DNA from 3 places in the Paenibacillus sp. SAFN-117 genome. Region 3 is predicted to be linked to each of the others. Evidence: riboswitches for the same ligand, from Rfam matches in the RefSeq annotation. Region 3 holds a riboswitch; each other region holds the start of a gene.
The links. Region 3 has a riboswitch for cyclic di-AMP ahead of ACTHRH_RS02215 (KamA family radical SAM protein). Riboswitches for the same ligand answer to the same signal wherever they lie in the genome.
Positions count from the first base shown of each region.

Region 1: another riboswitch for cyclic di-AMP. It lies ahead of ACTHRH_RS07765 (LysM peptidoglycan-binding domain-containing protein); the one in region 3 lies ahead of ACTHRH_RS02215 (KamA family radical SAM protein).
Region 2: another riboswitch for cyclic di-AMP. It lies ahead of ACTHRH_RS09860 (TrkH family potassium uptake protein); the one in region 3 lies ahead of ACTHRH_RS02215 (KamA family radical SAM protein).

Region 1 covers NZ_JBQCLK010000009.1:26,552-33,408, forward strand. The annotation lists gene ACTHRH_RS07755 (FkbM family methyltransferase) at 1-183, shown strand, start outside; gene ACTHRH_RS07760 (SAM-dependent methyltransferase) at 390-1,172, opposite strand; cyclic di-AMP (ydaO/yuaA leader) riboswitch at 1,330-1,498, shown strand; gene ACTHRH_RS07765 (LysM peptidoglycan-binding domain-containing protein) at 1,501-2,304, shown strand; gene ACTHRH_RS07770 (hypothetical protein) at 2,457-3,866, shown strand; gene ACTHRH_RS07775 (alpha-glucosidase/alpha-galactosidase) at 4,131-5,429, opposite strand; gene ACTHRH_RS07780 (AraC family transcriptional regulator) at 5,857-6,717, shown strand.
Region 2 covers NZ_JBQCLK010000012.1:56,726-63,582, forward strand. The annotation lists gene ACTHRH_RS09845 (succinate dehydrogenase cytochrome b558 subunit) at 9-665, opposite strand; gene ACTHRH_RS09850 (LysR family transcriptional regulator) at 983-1,900, shown strand; gene ACTHRH_RS09855 (potassium channel family protein) at 2,045-2,707, opposite strand; gene ACTHRH_RS09860 (TrkH family potassium uptake protein) at 2,720-4,045, opposite strand; cyclic di-AMP (ydaO/yuaA leader) riboswitch at 4,128-4,263, opposite strand; gene ACTHRH_RS09865 (CPBP family intramembrane glutamic endopeptidase) at 4,560-6,164, shown strand; gene uvrC (excinuclease ABC subunit UvrC) at 6,354-6,857, opposite strand, start outside.
Region 3 covers NZ_JBQCLK010000002.1:26,284-33,140, reverse strand. The annotation lists gene alr (alanine racemase) at 1-622, shown strand, start outside; gene ACTHRH_RS02235 (hypothetical protein) at 820-948, opposite strand; gene ACTHRH_RS02230 (hypothetical protein) at 980-1,330, opposite strand; gene ACTHRH_RS02225 (S-adenosylmethionine decarboxylase related protein) at 1,388-2,656, opposite strand; gene ACTHRH_RS02220 (SET domain-containing protein) at 2,698-3,276, opposite strand; cyclic di-AMP (ydaO/yuaA leader) riboswitch at 3,550-3,689, shown strand; gene ACTHRH_RS02215 (KamA family radical SAM protein) at 3,943-5,124, shown strand; gene ACTHRH_RS02210 (PsbP-related protein) at 5,372-6,502, opposite strand.

The sequences.
Region 1 (6,857 bases), on a different contig from region 3:
CTAATGGAGTATTTGCCGGTTATATGGCGCGGAGGCACCCCGGGTCCGATTCTGCAGAAATTTGTCCAACGCGGATTCCGGTTTCATATTTTGTTCAGAGATGGACAGGTGGTGCCTACCGATGCAGCGGGATTGGAGGCGCATCAAGACCCTGATCAACTGGACTTGCTGATTGTCCGCTGAAGCTGCGCCTGTATCCAGGAGCAGTAACCACATTTTAAGAGATGGGAACGGAGCAAGCGGCAAGCAAGTGTCATCGTTTTACTTATCAGCTCCCTGCAGTGCACACTTGCATAGCTGGGCCCAAACCATAAATTAAGCCGAAACTAATAAAAATCGTAAGAAGGTATCCTTCTTACGATTTTTTGCGCTTATGGACAGAAGAGCGGTCATTTCGCTTTCTCAATGATAAGCCCTATCGAGGTAGTGACATATTGCGCCAACAGCAGTCTTAAGTGCGGATTTGAATGGGGGGGAACATCAATATGGCGGTCTATCGGGCCGGTGCCTACCGAATAATCGACTTCTATGGAATGTCCTTGTGCGCGCAGCGTATGGACCATCCATTCGATGTCCTTAAGGCGGAAGAGGACCGTAGGGCCTTCTTCCAGCGTCTGGTCGTTGGAGGAAAGGTTGAATTCGGTCGTATGAATGGCAACTCCCCCGGGCTTCAGGCAGTTCATTTGGTTCAAGATAAACTGCTTGCCCAGCGCAATCGATCCACAGTGCTCGAAGGAGCAGGAGGACCAGGTAAAATCGAATTGGTTAAATAAATGCGGAGGAATCGCATTCATATTGACCACTTCAAAGGTAACCCGCTGACGAAATAATTCAGGATCGCATAACCCTCTTTCATTCAAATCCTGAATACCTGCGGCATGCATGTTGGATTGCGCCCAGCCCTGTACGGAGGCGGAGGGAGCATCCAGATCGGTGGCCGTGATATAGCAGCCTCTGGAAGCAAATAAGGAGGCGAGCGGCTCTTTGCCGACACCAAATCCCAATCCTCTTCTGCCGGGGCCTAGCATTCCCCGTTCCAACAACCCTTGATAGATATAACAGTATTCCCACAGCTTTCGATGATACTGCAGAGGCTCCTTCAAGGCGAGGCAAGCTTCCTGTAGCCAGACGGACTCGAAGTCCTGTTGTTTGCACACCTGTGAAATCAACATTGAACGGATCGCTCCTTCTGCGAAGAGGATTTGAAAATAGTCCAAATGCAGTGATGTTTCTATGGTATGCGTATCTTCGGAAGGAAGGCACGGCACAGGGCCAGAGCAGCAGAGTCTTTCCATATTTTACTCGTTTAACCGGCTATTAAAATATGCTAGACTTTAACCGCCGAAACTTCAATAAATTTTCTTGAAGTGCGGGGGACGGTATGTGCCGACAATTGGGCTTGCTCGGCACTTGGGGTGAGTCGCTTATATTAGCGTAGGGATACTTCCTTTTCTCCCGAATCCGACAACTAACTCCGCAGGCAGCGAAAAGGAGCTCAGTATGAAACGATTGGTTAAAACAACAGTAATAGCGTTTACATTAAGTGTGTCTTTGGCCAGTTTGTCTTCTCCGGCTTTCGCCGCATCCTATCAGGTTCAGGATAATGATAGTTTATGGACAATCTCCGAGAAGAATCAGCTATCCTTGGAGGCCGTTATCAATGCCAACATGGGAGTGGATATGTATAACCTGCAAAGCGGCCAGACGATTACGCTTCCAGTATCTACGGAGCATTCTTATGCCGTGCAGAAGGGGGATTCCTTCTGGACAATAGCGCAGAAATTAAATATTCCTCTAGACTTGTTAATGGCGGCCAATTCTCAATATGATCCCTATAATTTATATCCGGGGCTTGTGCTGGAATTGCCGGAAGGCTACACGAATTCGAACCACTCGGTAGCTGCCTTAAGTGCGAGTCCGGAGTCTGCTCCGGCGCCTGCGAGCAATGCGCAAACGATAACGACGCCGACGGGCGAAACCTATACTTACAGCAAAGTTATACAGGCTTCCGCTACCGCTTATTCCGCCTCGCATGAAGAGAACGGATGGGGGCCTGTCGATTACTACGGTAATCCTCTGAAACTGGGAACGATAGCCGTAGATCCGGCAGTCATTCCTATGAATTCTACCGTTTATATTACCGGTTATAACAGTCAGGGGCTTCCTGTCGGAGGAATGATCGGCAAGGCAACCGACCAGGGCGGAGCGATTAAGGGCGACCGGATTGACATCTTTATGCCGGGCAGCCGTTCAACTGCAAGCCAATTCGGCATTCAGAACGTAACCGTTTATGTATTGAACTAAAGATACGGCATCCTAATGATTTGCATAAACGATCAGTCTCGTAATAGGCGAGGCTGATTTTTTTTTCAATGAACATGGGCGGGATCAAACCAACCTGCGGGCTCAAGCATACTTTGTAATTATCCGGGTGTAAGCCTGCAGGGAGGTGCAAGATGGGGATAGAGCTGATCGGAATCCATTGGGTGTATGTAGGGTTTGTCGTCATGATTATCGGCTGCATGATCATGAGAAGGGATACATCGCTTGTATGTATAGCCGGAATCTTTCTGCTCGGCTGGTTGGCTACATCGTCCTTAAGCCAATCTGTAAGCGGAATCTTCAACAGCTTTATCTATGCGATCACAGAGCTGTTGAATACGATACTGATTATTTCGATTATCGTGTCCATGGGCCGGGTGTTAACGAGAACGGGAATTAATGAAACGATGGTGTCCCCCTTTATCCGACTGATGAGAAGTCCCGGCCTAGCCTATTGGACAGTCGGATTGGTCATGCTGGTTATTTCCTTCTTCTTCTGGCCGTCTCCCGCCGTGGCGCTCATCGGGGCCGTGCTGCTGCCGGCTGCGGTTCGGGTCGGTCTGCCGCCGCTCGGTGTTGCCATCGCAATGAATTTGTTCGGCCACGGCATAGCCTTATCGGGGGACTTCGTCATTCAGGGGGCTCCCAAGCTGACGGCCGACGCTGCGGGTATACCGGTCTCCGAGGTTGTCCAGGCCAGCATTCCGTTAGTTCTGGTCATGGGAACGGTGACGACTGTAGCTGCCTTCTGGCTGATGCGCCGGGAGATGGCAGCCGGGAAGCTTACTCTCGCTACCGGAGCGGTCCGCAAGGGGGAAGCCAGAGCGGAAGGAGGAGAGGACCCCCTGGCCGCTGCCCTGCCGGACAAAGCCAAAAAAATTATGGCCGTCATCATTCCACTGTTATTTGTTGGCGACTTGGCAGCCATGTATTTCTTCAAGCTGCAGGGAGGGGAGGCAACGGCTCTGGTCGGGGGAACCTCAGTGGTCATTCTGATCACCATCACCCTGCTTGCTCATCGCAACCGGGGACTGGAGAGAACGACACAGTATCTGGTGGAAGGCCTGCAGTTCGGCTTCAGGGTATTCGGGCCCGTCATTCCGATCGCCGCTTTCTTCTATCTGGGGGATTCGGCCTTCTTCAATTTATTCGGCAGTGTTCTGCCTGAGGGGTCTCAAGGCATCGTCAATGATTTGGGGCTCGCTCTCGCCAATACGGTTCCGGTTAACAAGGAGGTGGGCGCCGTTACCCTTACGACCGTCGGCGCCATTACCGGATTGGATGGCTCCGGATTTTCGGGAATCTCGTTGGCCGGCTCCATCGCCCAATTATTCGGTACGGCCATCGGCTCCGGGATCGCTACATTGACTGCGCTGGGTCAAATTGCCGGAATTTGGGTCGGAGGAGGAACCTTGATTCCCTGGGCATTGATTCCCGCCGCGGCGATCTGCGGGGTAGATCCTTTCGAGATGGTTCGCCGCAATGTACGGCCGGTTGTGATCGGCTTGGTCGTGACGACCATTGTCGCTATGTTCCTGATCTAAATTTTCCCGAACGCCAAAGATGGCACTCCTTATGTCTAAACGTGAACGGCTAACGCTGCACGCCCGGTTCGGACCTTGTTCATCGTGCTGTAGCCGACTTTTCACATGAAGCTTGCCGAGCTGATCGTTCCAAGCAGCCTCTGGCGCAAAGCATGCCAAGACTGCGCAAATCCAAACCGGGCGTAACGTATCCGTTCGCCCGGTTTTTAAGGAAGTGCCTTCTATAGATCGGCCCCGTTCTGATGATTCGTTGCCGAACAATGATTAATTATATTTAGGCAGCCAGTCGCCATGGGCTTCGATCAAGTCATCGCACAAGGAGACAATATCATCGATGGAGAGCTCTGCCGATGTATGCGGGTCCAGCATGGCGGCGTGATAAATATGCTCTCTCTTGCGGGTGATCGCCGCTTCGATGGTCAATAACTGGGTGTTTATGTTCGTCCGGTTCAGTGCGGCTAGCTGCGGAGGCAAATCTCCTACATAGGTCGGCGTGACGCCGCTTGCGTCTACGAGGCAAGGAACCTCAACGCAGGCCTCCTTGGGAAGATTGGTGATCAGTCCGGTGTTCATCACGTTCCCACCGATTTTGAACGGGCGGTTCGTCTCCATCGCATCGAAAATATAGGAGGCGTATTCATTGGAGCGTTTATGCTCAAGGCTGCGGTTGTTCACCAGTTCATCGCGCATGGTCTGCCATCTTTCGATTTGCCGGATGCAGCGCCGCGGATATTCGTCCAACGGAATATTATAACGGTCGATTAATTCGGGATAGTTCTTCTTGATGAAATACGGGTGGTACTCCGCATTATGCTCCGATGATTCCGTTACGTAGTAGCCAAAGCGGAACATCAGTTCGAAACGGACCATATCATTATGCTTTTCCTTCTGCTTCTCCTTCGCTCTGCGCTTGATTTCCGGATACAGATCAATCCCGTCTTTCGTACATTCCAGAAGCCAGGCCATGTGGTTGATTCCGGCGATTTTGGTTTGAACTCCTTCCGTATCCATTTCCAGCTGGCGGAACAAATGCGGCATGCAAACCTGGACGCTGTGGCACAGCCCGACCGTACGGACACCGCCGTATGTAATCATCGTGTTGGTCAATACGGCCATCGGATTCGTATAGTTCAGGAACCAGGCGTCCGGGCATACCTCGCGGATGTCCTTGGCAAAATCGAGCATGACGGGAATCGTCCGCAAGTTTCGGAAAATACCGCCGATGCCGATCGTATCCCCGATGGTCTGGCGCAAGCCGTACTTCTTCGGAATTTCAAAGTCCGTGATCGTACAAGGGTCGTATCCTCCGACCTGGATTGCATTCACTACATATTTGGCTCCCCGCAGCGCCTCCTTGCGATCCGAATACGCAACGATTCGGCAACGGCTTCCCGTCGTCTGTTTCAGGTTGTTGAGCATGTTTTCGGAATCCTTTAGCCTGACGGGATCGATGTCAAACAAAGCGAGCTCGAATCCTTGCAGTGATTCGGTCAGCATGCAGTCTCCCAGCACATTTTTGGCAAAGACCGTGCTTCCGGCCCCGAGGAAAGTAATTTTGGACATGGTTAGAAGGCCTCCTTGAGTAAATTGATGTTGTCATCCATCTCCAGGCACTGCCTTTGTACTTGGGGATGGCTAAGCCGTTACTTATGACTATACGGTTCGGGGAGGCGCTTGCATATGGAATCATTTCACTTTCGTATGGAGAAATGTTGTTTTTTGTATGAGATGGAGGGATAAGCTTCCTTATTCTGAATTCATGCCGGGACCTGTGGGCGATCAAACCAATCTAACACCAAAGCTCATCCCCCGAATGATTTGGTCAGGTGATTTTGACCCGGACTCTTGCAATGCGTCTGCAGTTGTTTTACTTTGAATAATATAGCCGTCCGGGCTGTAAGCGGATCGAAAAGGTTCCGGACGGAATATGGATGGACGTGGCCTATCCGCAGGAATGGCCTGATAACATAGAGAAAGGAGCGGGAAGGTGATGGGTAAACCGACTCATACGGTGTCTCTAAATCTTTACCCGGGTAACGGGGAATTGGTCGTCTTGTTTGCCGGCCAGGCGCAAACGCCGCCATCGCATAAAGTGGGGCCGCAGGTGCTGGATTATCATCTGGTTCATTACGTCCTCTCCGGTAAAGGAAGATTCCGCTGCAGGGGTAGAGATTACGAGCTGTCGGAGGGAGGGCATTTTTTCATCTTTCCGGGGGAGCTGTCCAGCTACGAATCGGATGAACAGGACCCTTGGCGGTATATATGGATCGGCTTTAAGGGAACCCGGGCAGATGAGCTGCTGACGCAATTGTCCATCACCCCTTACCAGCCGACGGTGAGCACGAAGGGAAACCGTAAAATTCCCGTCCTGTTTCATAAGATGGCCCATGTTCTCGGGGAGGGACATCCGTCCTGCGATCTGCAGGCCGGCGCTTTGTTGCGCCTGCTGTTAGCGGAATATGCGAGACAGCTGGATGTGCTGCCTTCCCGTTCCTCCAGCGCGGATCCGGTGCAGCTGCAGGTCGAGCAGGCGATCCGGTGGTTGAATCTGCAGTATTCACAGCCGGTTTCTATCGAACAGATGGCCCATACGCTCGGCTATCACCGCTCTTATTTATCGAAAATATTCAAGCAGCATACCGGAGTGTCTCCGATGCAATTTTTGCTGAAAATCCGTATGGAACGGGCGCGCTTATTACTGCGGGAGCCGCTGACGATCGAACAGGTTGCGTCCAGTGTCGGTTTCCCCGATGCGCTCTATTTTTCCAAGCAGTTCAAGAAATGGTTCGGCAGCTCGCCCACCCGTTACCGGGAGCTTCAGGGAGGATCTGTCTACGACTGCCAATACTAAAGGCCGAAGAGCCGGGAAACCGGACAGAAGGGGAAGAAGCGATGCGACTGCTTCGGGATATATTTTTCAGACAAATTAAAGACAAGGGGAAATTGAATTTGCCCCCAGAAAAGGCTTGTCAATCCGTTCTTCCGTTGCTA
Region 2 (6,857 bases), on a different contig from region 3:
TTCACCTCTTACAGTTTTGTCAAGACAGTCGTGTCTTTAAATTCCGGATCCAAGAATCCGACCAGTGCAAGAATGCCCATAAGCGAAACGAGTACGAATACCGCCATCCAGATATAGCTGGAAACCCGCTGGGCACGCGGACCGACGGTAATTCCCCAGCTTACCAGGAAAGACCACATCCCGTTGCTGAAGTGGAAAACTGCCGCTACGATACCGATAATGTAGAGCACGAAAGCCCAAGGCTGCGTGGCAATTTCATGCATTCTGACGCCCAGCTCTTCATGAGTAACGTTCCCTAACGCCACTTGCACCCGGGTTTCAAATACGTGCCAGGAAACGAACAGGAGCGTGATCACTCCGGTTACTCTCTGCAGCATGAACATTACGTTTCGGAAATACCCGTAGTTAGAAACGTTATTCCGCGCCGTATAGGCCACGTACAAGCCGTAAACACCATGGTAAAGAAGCGGAAGCCAGATGCCGATCAGCTCAAGGCCGAAAATAAACGGCAAACTGTTGATCCACTCTACCTTGTCGATAAACCCTTGGTGGCCTTCGTTAAAGGCCGAGTAGTTCATCAGCAGATGCTCGACCAGGAAGAATCCGACCGGGATGACGCCAAGCAGTGAATGCAGCTTGCGGTAATAATAAGAATTTCCTGCCATCTGTAAGAGTTCCCCTTTCAAAAATATGAAGCTTGTCAATCCAAACCAATACCCATTGTACTCCCACCCTTACTAAGCGTCAACAATTTGTAACATTTTTCGAGGATCGGCAGGAGTTTCCCGGAAATCATTCGGTAAAGCTTAGTTTACCTTAGCTTGCCAATGCATTATACATCCTTGTCTTCCGGGAGAAATTTTGTGAACATTAAGTGACATCTTTCATTGTAAGCCTTTAGCGCTTATAATGGAAGTGCTTATTATTTATATATGATTATACCTATCATGCATAAGGAAATAACTATCCAGGAGGGTTTGAAGTGGAAAATCTCGATGCTTTCGCTGTCGTCGTGGAACAAAAGAGCTTGAATCGCGCTTCCTCCGTGCTGAATATTTCTCAACCCGCCCTTTCCCGTAAAATCATGAAGCTGGAAACCGAGCTCGGCGTCCATCTGTTCGAACGCAAAGGCAAGCGGCTGGAGTTGACCCGGGCAGGTCAAATTTGCTACGAAACCGCCGTGGAGATGCGGCGGCTGCAAAGAGAGATGCGGCATACCTTGAACCAGTTCCGGTCCGGTCATGAAGCGGTCAGCCTGACGGTCGGCGCCAGCTTGACGACTCTCCAGTCCACCCTTCCGGATCTGATCTCCTTCTATACAAAGGACTTTCCGCATACGGACATCAAAGCATTAACCGGAAAAACTCACGAAGTGGTCACGATGGTGAAAGAACAGAAGGTCGATATCGGATTGGTCGCATCGCGAACGGAGAGCCCGGGGCTTACCTGCCTTCCTTTGTTCGACGACCATCTTTGTCTCGTGCTGCCCGCAGGCCATCCTTATCTGCATCTGAAGACGATCACGATGAGGGAGATTCATGACCTGCCGATGATTCTTTTTTCCAAAGGAACTTGGTACCGGGTCCTGATGGATGAATTATTCCATCACTACGCGGTTTTTCCAAATGTGAAAATGGAGATTGACTCTTTCGAAGCGATCATCCGCCTTTTGTCTACAATCCAGGCCGCAACGCTGCTGCCCAAATCTTATCTGCACCGGCAGCTGCTGGAGAATAACGAGCTGACCGTACGTTCGATTCCCGAGCTGGAGGAGAAGAAAAGAACGACCTCTCTCCTGTTTACAACGGACGCGCCGCAGGATCCCGTCATCCGCTCCTTTATCGATCTTGCCAGGGAATTCTTCACACGGGAAAGACCCGCTCGGAGCGATTTCCAATAGCCGGACAGCTACGGTTAGTTCTGCAGCGCTGCCCGGTTCTCGCCGAAAATATTTGCCTGCTAGGCTCATTCTCTCCATAATCGGGAGCCAACAAACAACCGGCCTGCAGGGGATGATGCCGGCGAATGATTTGAAGCAGGCTATTTATTTATAAGCTGATCTTTCGAATGACTCAATCTGCTCATTGGTGCCGATAACTACCATAATATCATTGGATTCTACGATGTCATCGGCGGTAGGAGCGATTACCATTCCGCTCTTCTTGTTAATAGCCACTATACTGCAGCCATAGGTCGCTCTAAGATCAAGCTGCTTTAAGGTCTGGCCGGACATCTTGGACGGAACCGACAATTCCGCGAGCGTGTATTCCTCAGAGAGCTCGATATAATCGAGCAGATTAGGCGACACCAACTGGTGAGCAACTCTTGCCCCCATATCCCTCTCGGGGAAGATGATCCGGTCCACTCCAATCCGCTCCAGCACTTTACCGTGCAAATCGGAGAGAGCCTTGGCCACCACCTTCTTGATCCCGAGGTCCTTCAGCACAATGGCTGTCAGAATGCTGGCCTGTATATCATCGCCTATCGCCACGACCGCACAATCGAAATTTCGGATGCCCAGCGACCTGAGCATATCTTCATCCGTAGAATCGGCTTCAACGGTATAGGTCAGCTCTCCGCTCATTTCATTAACGATTTCCTCGCACTTGTCGATCCCCAGTACCTCGTATCCCAGTTTCACCAGCTCTTTAGCCAAGCTGGATCCGAATCGGCCCAGTCCGATTACCACATACTGATTTCCTTCCATGGTTTCAAGCTCCTATCCAATCGTAATTTTGCCTTCCGGGTACCGGAACAATTCTTTCTCTTTCTTCGGATTTAGTGCATAGGCTAATGTTAGAGGTCCAAGCCGGCCAAGAAACATTAGAAAGGAAATGATGATTTTTCCGATCGTCGACAGCTCCGGAGTCAACCCCATAGACAATCCAACCGTACCGAAGGCTGAAGTAACTTCGAACAGGATCATCAGGAATTGATGGTTCTCCGTAGTAGACAACACCATGGCCGAAATGATAACGATAACCAGGGCGAACAATGTTAGCGTAATGGCTTTATAAATCCGGTCCTTGGCCAGCCGATGGCGAAACATGACGATATCGTCCTTGCCTCGGACCATCGCTATCATGGCCCCGATCAGGATAGCGAAGGTCGTTGTCTTGATACCTCCCCCGGTCGAACCGGGCGAAGCCCCGATGAACATTAGAATAATCAGGAAGAATTGAGTGGCCTGTCTGAACGAGCCGACATCGAGCGTGCTCACTCCCCCCGAGCGCGGTGAAACCGCGTGGAAGAAGGAGGCTAACACCTTACTTCCTCCATTAAGAGGCCCGAGAGTAGCCGGATTGGTAAATTCGAAGGTGAAGATGACCACCGCCCCTCCGACAATAAGAACCGCCGATGTGAACAGAACTACTTTCGTATGCAGCAGAAGCCTCTTCCGCTTCTTATATTCCATCAAATCGGACATCACGATAAATCCGATTCCGCCCAGAATAATCAGGGCCATAGCTATAATGCTGACGATCGGGTCGTTCGTAAACAACGCTAGCCCGCTGAATCGGCCGCTGACTCCTCCGAATAAATCGAAGCCGGCATTATTAAACAATGAAATGGCATGAAACATTCCGAAGTAGACAGCTTCCGCGAACGGAAAATCAACGGACCAGCGCAAAGTAAGCAGGACGAAGGCCACGAACTCTATACTCAGCGAGTAAATAATGATTTTGCGGATGAGGCGGACGATTCCTTCCATGCTGTTCTGATTGAGCGCCTCTTGAAGAATAAGCCGCTCACGGAGCGATATTCTTTTCTTGAGCACCAGGGCAAAAAGCGTCGACATCGTCATAAAGCCCAGGCCGCCAATCTGGATAAGCAGCATAATGACCATCTGGCCGAAGACGGAATAAGTCGTCGCCGTATCCACAACTACGAGCCCCGTCAGACACATGGCTGAAGTAGCCGTGAACAATGCATCCACGAAGGGCACGGAACGGCCGTCAACCGACGCCATCGGAGTCGTCAGCAGGATGGTTCCTATCAGTATAATGATGATAAATCCGGAAGCCAAAATTTGCGGCGGATGCATTTTCGTAAACAATCGTTTCAGCAACGTTCATTCTCCTCTGGAAACAAAAAAAGCACTGGAAAACCAATGCTTTAGGCGTATGGTATCCTGACAGCAAGCCTACGAGGTTAGCTGACGGATTCGGGTGTGCAGGCACCCTATTTGCATTGGAACTAGCAAAATTCACCCCAGTTAAATGGTTCCCCCGCTTTCTAAAAGAAATTCGGCTTCTATTTAATTGATAACGATTATATCCTGCTTTTGGTCGGTATACAAAGTCTGTATTTTAGGAAAAAATCATGCTGTAAGGAAGTATTCGGGCAAAATGGTCAGGCAATGCAAGATTTCATTTTATTTTCACGCGATTTCCTTGCCTTGCATTGAATAAGACGAGTCGTTTCTTGAAGCTTATCAAGCGGTTTCCGTATTTTCGATAACGGTGAAGAGACACGGCCCAAGCAGAGGTAATCACTGGAAACAGGCCGTTATCTATGGTACTTTGGAATGAAGAAGATTATTGCGGAGGAGAATGCCCGTGGTTCCACACAGAATAAACCGTCCTCTTATTTGGCTGGCCATTATCGGCATAGTGTTATACTTCGGCGTCATCCTGATCAACCTGCTTCCCGGCGTTAACGGCGTAGAGGAAGAATTGTCAGGGCCGAAGGTGACTGAAGAGCAAGCGGCCGACCTGGCCCGGCAATTCGTCCACACCAAACAACCGGACTACACCCCTAACAAGATCAACATTATTTATCAGTCGGACAAAGGCTTGAGCGGTTATTTGCAAAAAGCGAAGCTGACCGAGGAATACAGCACCCGGTATGGAGACAATTACCCTCTCGATTATTGGGAAGTTCAAATGTTCGATTCGAGAAATCGTCTGAATTGGATCATTTTTGTCGGATTGAATGAACCCAAGGTGACGGCATGGAATCAGAAGCAAGCGGCCCCTGCCTCCTCAGGCTCTCAAGAAAGCCGCCGCTTGCTGGCCGAAAGCTTCCTGGCCGAGAACGGATATGATCCGGCGGATTTGCAGCTGATGCAAGGGTCCCGAAGCAGCCTGCTCATGTACGAAAGTGCCAAGGAGAGCATCGGCGAATCCAGGCTGCAGCTCGGAGTGGCCGTAAGAGGAGAGGAAGTGGTAGGCTTCGTTCCTTCCTTCTCGGTTCCGGAAAGCTTCCGCCAATGGCTTGCCGGGCAGGAGCGGTCTGCCGGCCTGATGTCTTATATCGGACTGGGCGGCATGTTTCTTTTGAGTATTGCGGCCTTGATCCTCGTTATTATTAACCGGAAGAAGGTCCGGTTCTCGCGGGGAATCCTCTTTGCTCTTATTTTCGCCGGGCTATACGGCCTTCACACGATAAATAGCTGGCCGGGAGCAAGCACACAAATTCCTCCGGAGGATGCCGCTATCTTCAACGTAATCTATATTGTGTTTACCTTTCTAATTATTGCGCTTCTGGCGGGCGCACAATATTTTGCAGCCATATCCGGTGACCAATTATGGAGAGCGCAGGGCTGGAATCCTTGGCCAAGATGGCGGGAGTCCAACTTTGGGGAGGATATGTTTTACGGAATGGGCCGAGGATATTTGCTCTGTTTGTTTATTCTCGGGGTACAGCAGGTTCTGTTCTTCATTGCCGGCGAAGCCTTCGATTCATTCGCAGTCAACGATCCGACCCAATCCGTGCTCAACATGTATTGGCCCGCCTTATTCCCGCTTCTTGCGTGGATGGCGGGAACCTCCGAAGAAATTATGTATCGGCTCTTCGGCATCGCCTTGTTTCAGAAGTGGTTCCGCCTCCGCTTCCTGGCAGTCCTGGTGCCGAGCATCATTTGGGCCTTGGGCCATACCGGCTACACGATTTATCCTAGCTACACGAGGTTATTCGAGGTGGCCGTGCTGGGGATCATCTTTGGATACATTTTCCTGAAATACGGCTTGATGACCGCCATCTTTACCCATGTCACGATGGATATTATTTTGATGGCTTTGTCACTGATGACGACTACACCCAGCACATCGAATATTCTGATCGGGGTTGGGTATATCCTGATGCCGGCTATCACCGGATATATATTGATGTGGGTCCACAGCCTGTTCCGTAAACGATCGGGCCCCGCGTCTACGGTATAACCGGAATCGGCCAAGAGAATTCCCGGATCCCGGAAGGCCGCTCAACGATAAACGGCTATCCATTCCTTTGAACAGACGCGTTTGGGAGAAACTTATACTTTGTATATTTCAAAAAAAGTGCACCTCAAGCCCCGTTTACAGGGATCATTAAAGGTGCACTTTTTATATGCATTAAGCCGATTATACCGTTTAATCAAGGACGACTGAGTCGCCCTCCTCCTCCTCGGTCTTCTTGTCCCCGCGGAGGGATGAAAGAATAGTTTCCGCCAGCTTCTCACCGATGCCCAACGGGCGAAAATCCTCAACGGCCGCCTCTCTTATTTTTTTCAGGGAGCCGAAATGCTTCAGCAGCAGCTTCCGCCGCTTCTCGCCAATACCGGGAATGGCATCCAATTGGGAGGCCACCATCGATTTGCCCCGTTGTTCGCGGTGGAAGGTAATGGCAAACCGGTGAACCTCATCCTGTATGCGCTGGAGCAAATAAAATTCATGACTGTCGCGCGGAAGCGGAACAACCTCCGGAGGATCTCCGGTCATAAGCTGGGCCGTTTTATGCTTGGCGTCCTTAACCAGCCCGCAAACCGGCAGGAACAGCCCCAGCTCATTCTCAAGCACATCCACGGCCGCCGATATCTGGCCTCTGCCCCCGTCGACGACAATCATATCCGGGAGCGGCAGCCCTTCTTTCAGCAC
Region 3 (6,857 bases):
AGAGATGAGAGGGTGGGTAGCTGATTCCGGTTTTGCCGGCTTTATTGCACATTGCTCCAACAGCGCAGCGGCACTGCAATATCCGGAGTTCTCTCTCGATATGGTGCGGGTAGGGGCTGCTGTCTATGGAATCAATCCATGTGACGGGGAAGTCAAGCGGAGATTGGATGTCGAGCTGAAGCCGACCTTGTCCCTGCATTCGGAAATCGTGCAGGTCAAATATGTAAAGCAGGGCGAAAGCATTGGTTATGACCGTTCCTACACGGCTGTTTGCGACGAGTGGCTGGGCACCGTCTCCATCGGTTATGCGGACGGCTGCTGCAAAGGGTATCAAGGCTTCTATACGCTTGTTGATGGACAAGCGGCTCCGATTGCCGGAAATATTTGCATGGATCAAATCATCATCCGGCTGCCCCGATATTATCCCGTCGGTACACCGGTAACGCTGATCGGGAAGCAAAGGGACAGGGAAATCAAACTGGACGACCTGGCCGATCATATCGGGAGCATCCCCCAGCAAGTTCTGGCCATGATAACCGCCCGGGTGCCCCGGATCTATCGAGGAGCGGAAAGCATGAGCGAGATCATCTCCGCTCGTGCGCTATCCAAAGCTACAGGCTAATCATTAAGAAGAGAAGCGGGGCGGAAGCGCGGGAAGCAGGCCGGCTATGCCGGCGAGGATATGTACAATAATAACCGTCCGACAGCGTATCTGCCGGACGGTTTCTTAATTAAGAACTATGGGCCGGAATCCGCTTAACACTCCACTAGCCTGCTTTACTAGATTAGGATTTGCGGAATCGATGCCAATTGCTTTTCTCAACCTATCCAAAAGTAGGCAACCGTGATGACGACACCGGCGAAAATCAGAAACAGCAATGTCCCTAACAGCTCTCTGTTAATTCGCTTCGGATCGTTCTCATCCACAGGTGGCTTGTTCTGCCGCATGTTCCTCAGGCTCCTTTCTGTATAGAAATGTTCACCGGAACAAATCTATACGGAAGCCCACGAAAGTGGACGTAAACTTGATAGGCATCAGAAATTGCCGATGCCGCAGTTTGAAGATCATTAAATCTGCATAACGAAAATGAAAAAGCGGCAGCAGCTTCTTCCGGAGAAAAATCAGATATAAAACTACAGCGATGAGAACGGCCATTGTAGGCTCGAAGCTTCTGACGACGGAGTGGAGATAGGAATCCGGCTGCCGTGATGACAGCAAAGGATCGCCGATCGTCAAAGGGCCGTCAGACTCGGATATACCCACGGGAATCGAAGCTGCAACAAGCAGAAAGGAAAGCAGCAGAAGTCCCATTCTACCTCTTGAATTCATGGAAGCCACCTGTATCCATATATTTTCCCCATCGTATCATTCCGGGATGGCTGCTGTCTATTCCGTCGGTATTTCTTTGATCCGGTCGGATAACAAACCGTCCGAGGAATGGTTTTCCCCTGTAACAAAATGCTTCATGTAATACGATACATAACTGCCGTAGCGGGAAGCCGAGGCTAGAAGAAGTTCATCTACATAATGCACTCCTGAAGAAAGGCTGTCCAGCATCGCCGCCGAAGCTGCCGCGTACAGTCCGCAAGCGACCTGAAAATAGGTGGCGCTGATTCCGAATTTGCGAAAGATGGAACGATTGTCCAAAACATTATACATATAGCGTTCTTTATCCTCGTATACTAGCAGCACCCCGACCAGGTCCTCGCCCAATAATTCCGCTTCCTCGGGATCGAGCACCCGGTGATGCCAGTCCCATAAATCGTCCACATTGTCCAGATTCGTTCGGATGATATCGGTCATGTATTCGCTGACCCGATAGAGGAAGCCGACCTCCATGTCATACAATTTCCCTAACGTGACAACCTCTTCATGCGGCATAAGGCAGCCGTAGAAGCTTTTGTCCCCAAGGGTGACCTTGAACTCCAGCTCGTACACTTCTCTAAAAATGACGAAAGGAGAACGCCATTTCATAAACACCGGGTAATTTAATATGGCTTCGTCAAGGAAACATTCAGGTGACCAGGAGGAGTAGACGGTGTTGGCTTGAATGACGGACGGATCTCTATAGAAGGAAGTATCCTGTTCTACTATATAACAAGCGAGCGGACGTTCATCGGGGTAACGGTTAATCATCTCTATGGCCATCCACTGGACGACCCCCGGGTTCATTCCCGAGCACAGAATTCCTTTCATATTTGTATACTTATCCCTTGCTTCATCTACAATGCGATATCTTTCCAGCAGGGTGAATCTCTCCACGGCCTCCGTTTCGTCCACCCAAGTATTTTCCAGAGCCGAGTTGATATAGGAAATGCCGAATTCATTGCAGCATTCCAGCATGCCGACGGTATCGGCCCAGGAGACATCAATAACGAGATTGGTCCGGGTATGGAGCAAATGCTCCTTAAAGCGGTCCGTGTCTGCCAAATCGAACGAATGTACGGCCAGTTTGTCAGCCAGGGACGGATATCTTGTCCGGTAATGATTCAATGGTTTCTGCCGGATATCTATCAAATGGATTTGACTGTTCTGAAGAAGGGAGTGGAGTGGGGCGGAAGCGTGTTGACAAGAATGATTTAACAAGGCAAGCAATGCTTTGGCTACCCCTCCGCTGCTTCCGAGCAGGCTTATCACCAAGTTAGTTGCCAATATCGTTCACCTCTTTCATCAAATTCCAGCCAGGCCGAATAAGGCTAAAACGTAGTCAGGATCGAATCCAACGGTCTCAGGCCTGCGGCGACGGCATGGACTTTTTTTCTGAATTTGCGGGGAATGAGATGCTTCAGAGGCTGATCCACCTGATTAAAATATTTGAAGGCTTCCGCGGCCATCTCATCCCACAACCGGTAATAATGCAAATAATCGTCGGGCATGACTATAGTCCGGGAGGTGCCTTCCTCCGGCACACATACAAAGGGCTCCTCATCCCCCAAAATTCCATAATCACTCGTTAACTCTTCGCCGGGATGGATGTCCCTCGCCGCTAATTCCAGTTCATACGCCGTTCCTATACAATTAGGATTAAAGCTGTGATTGATGTATCTTCCGTGGTCCCAGCACAGAACATATTCTCCTTTTTCATTTTGGTAAGCGTATTTGTAGACGATATCCCGCCGCAGCGGTTCCAGAGAATCGACGTAATCCTCGTCCAGAATCATATCTAAGTCATCCAATACCCAAACAATAGTTCCTTTAGGAATAAATTTGGTCGCGAATACGCCGAGCCCTATCTTTTCGTTAACGAAGCGAAGCTCCGTATCCGGATGAATCATACAAACCACCGTCCTCAAAATTTGATAAAGCAATTTAATAGATTTATCTAATAGTAATAGAGTATTTAATAATGAGAGATTTCGTGATAGAAATGGGTCTAGCTATCGCGGAGTCATGCAGGAGCGGAGAAGATAACGGCGAGGGAGGGGCAAAAAATCAATCAGTTAGGGGAGGGGATAATGGCGTTGAGCAGTAAAAGGAAGGGGATGGCCGATTTTGTAAAGGATGGTTGTCAAGGCTTAATGGTTGACAATTTCCTTATTCTGCTATACAATTTGATTACGCTTAATTTCCGATTATCACATCGGAAAGCGGGGGAACCAGTTATTGGGGCGAATCATTGCTTTACGAATGTAGGGAACCATCTTCCCGAGCCCGTCAGCTAACCTCGTCTGCAGTGGATGGGTCAAGACTGATATAGGAGCAAACTTGCTTACACTTTGACCCTTGTAGGGTCTTTTTGTGTATAGGGTCCCGCCGCTGACAGAGATGGGCTTTCCGTCAGGGCGGGACATTTTTGCTTTTATACACTGATTGGAATGGGGTGTTGAACGTGGATACCGAAGAATCGATTCTAAGCGAACCTCCGCCTATAGGCTCTTGGTTCCTGCTCATTACTAAGATAGGAAGAGACACGACTTGAACAGAATAAAGGAGGAATTGGAATGGCCCAGCCGAAGTATATCACCGATATCGACAAGATAACGGCTATACCGGAGGAAGAGAGACAAAAGCTTAAGCAAATAACGGAGAAGTTCGTTTTTCGGGTTAACGACTATTATTTAGGATTAATCAATTGGCAAGATCCCCATGATCCCATTAAGAAGCTGGTAATTCCCAATGAAGGAGAGCTTCTCGAATACGGCCGCTGGGATGCTTCCGACGAGGACACGAATTATGTGGTTCCCGGCTGCCAGCACAAGTATAAGACAACAGCTCTGTTGATTGTGTCGGAGGTTTGCGGCGCTTACTGCCGATATTGCTTCCGCAAACGGCTATTCCGCAACGATGTCAAAGAGGCGATGCTGGATGTAGATCCGGGAATTGAATATATTTCCCGGCATCCCGAAATCAACAACGTCCTGCTGACAGGCGGAGACAGTCTGATTCTCGCCACCTCCAAGCTGAAGATGATTTTCCAACGGCTTCGGGAAATCAAGCACGTCAAAATTATTCGCCTCGGCTCCAAAATCCCCGTTTTTAACCCAATGCGGATATACGAAGACCAGGAATTGCTGGATACGATTCGGACTTATTCGACTCCTGAACAACGAATATATGTAATGGCTCATATTAATCATCCGCGGGAAATTACACCGGAAGCGAAACGGGCATTTCAGGCGCTTCATGAAGCAGGAGCCATTGTTGTCAACCAGACTCCGGTGCTGAGAGGAATTAACGATGACCCTGTCGTTCTGGGAGAATTGTTAGACCAGCTATCCTGGGCGGGCGTCACTCCGTATTATTTCTTTATCAACCGTCCGGTTGCCGGTAACAAAGATTTTGTACTCCCCTTGAAGCGGGCTTACGAGATCGTGGAAGAAGCCAAAGCTCTCACTTCCGGATTGGGTAAGCGTGTGCGCCTCTCGATGAGCCATACTTCCGGCAAAATTGAAATTTTGGCGATTCAGGACGGCAAAGCGTATTTGAAATATCACCAATCCCGAGAGGGGCATTATGGCCGGTTTATGGTATTGGATTGCCCTGACGATGCGGCCTGGTTCGATGATTTGCCGGGCAATGAACAGTATTGGGAGAAGCCCAGGAAGAAAACCGATCAGGTGGTCTCTGTCAATGAGCTCCCCGACATGCCGCAAAGAAGGAGAGCAAGAGTAGCCCAGTCATAATTAATATAGCAGTGATATGAATACGAAGGCGTTCTGTGCTCCGGACTGAGGCAGGCGCCTTCATCGCGTTTTCGGAGCCGGGATTAATCTTCCACCCGGAAAAAAGAGCGAAGGGGTGTTGGTACGCCCCTTCGCTCCTGCTAATGATTTAATAAGTGCCATTGCTTGATAAATTCCGCGGACTGCCGGATATCGTGCAGCCATAAATGCTCCCGCATCGATTCCGAAAGCTCACCGGTTAGTGTAATTACTTCTTAACTTTAAACGTGTTGGTTGCGTCGATATAAGTTTGCTTGTTATCATCCATTTTATTGGCATTCGTCCAGAAAATTACTTGGTGGAAGCCGTTTTCGGATTCTACCAGTGTAAACAGATAAGCGATCTTGACTTTATCCACTTCTCCCCGGACTTCAAACTGGATGCCTTTGTTACCGTTAATATCTGTTTCAACAGGATCGGAATGGACGGCGTTGCCGATGAGAGAACCGTCTGTCTGCATGGACATAATCAAATCGTAGTATTCTTGCAGCGTAAATCCGTCGTCGAAATCTGTCTTGGGCTCGTTAAGAACCATCAGATAGTTCTCGTTTCCTGCAGAGAGATTAAGGGCTTGGAGGTCGGCTTCGTCGTTCAGCCCATTAGCTTCCGTCCAGCCGCCCGGCAGTGTAATTTCCGTCAAGTCTGCACTATCGGTAAGTACGACATCCTTGCCGCTCGTTTTGGAATCCGAACCGTTCCCGGCCGTAGTTTCAACATCATCTTTCAGAACCCGGAAAGAATTAATGACGTTAGTAAATTCTTCCTCGTACTCATCATAGCGTTCATCCAATGTCCAAGCAGCCAATTGATAGAAACGGTTGCCTTTCTCCAGGTATGTAATCAAATAACGGACTTTGATACCGGTAATCTCGGCCGAAATAACGGCTTGTTTTGCGGGGATGCCGTCAATTTGAATATCTTTGGTTTCACTGATTTTTGTATTTTCCGCGGTCATTTCGATGTTCTGATTAGCAACGGTCATGAAATCATCAAGCGTAGTATCGTCAGCAAATTCCGATTTAGCGAATGGAACAGCAATCACGTACTTTTCTTTCACAAGGTTGGCTGCGCCCAGAATGGCCTGCGCGTTTAGCGAGTCATTCTCTTTCCAATCCTTAGGAACAGTAATTTGCACGCTCTCGTCCTTGCTCTTCAGCTCTTTCCCGTCCGCCGCAGGCTTCTGGCTGGCCGTCGGGGAAGCCGAAGGCTCGGTGGATGCCGTAGGACTTGGCGAAGGGTCGGTTGTTGTCGGTGGTTTGTTATCCGAACCGCATCCGGACAAAATTCCCGCTGTTAGGACGGTAGTTGCCAACAGCACGTTCCATTTTTTCTTCATCATCGTACTTAACTCAGCCTTCTTTCTATAAATTGATAAATTAACAACATTTAATACTTTACCTAAAACTGCAAAAAAAAGAAACAGTAAGTTTGAAAAAAGTTATGAAAAATTATTTAACGGCTCCCTGATTATGAATAATTTAGCAGAGGTGGAGACGGATGAATGGCAAAATGCAAGCGGATGTGCTATATGTAGTTTCGGGGCATGAAACGATCCCTGAAGCCGGGGCCGGACCAAGGAGCGGGCTATAGCCTTGCCAATGGGATGGATAAGGCTCCGGAACGGTATCCGTCAGGAATAAGAAGGCTGCAAAGCGGATGTCGGGTGACGGTCCGTTAGAAAAAACATCAGGATA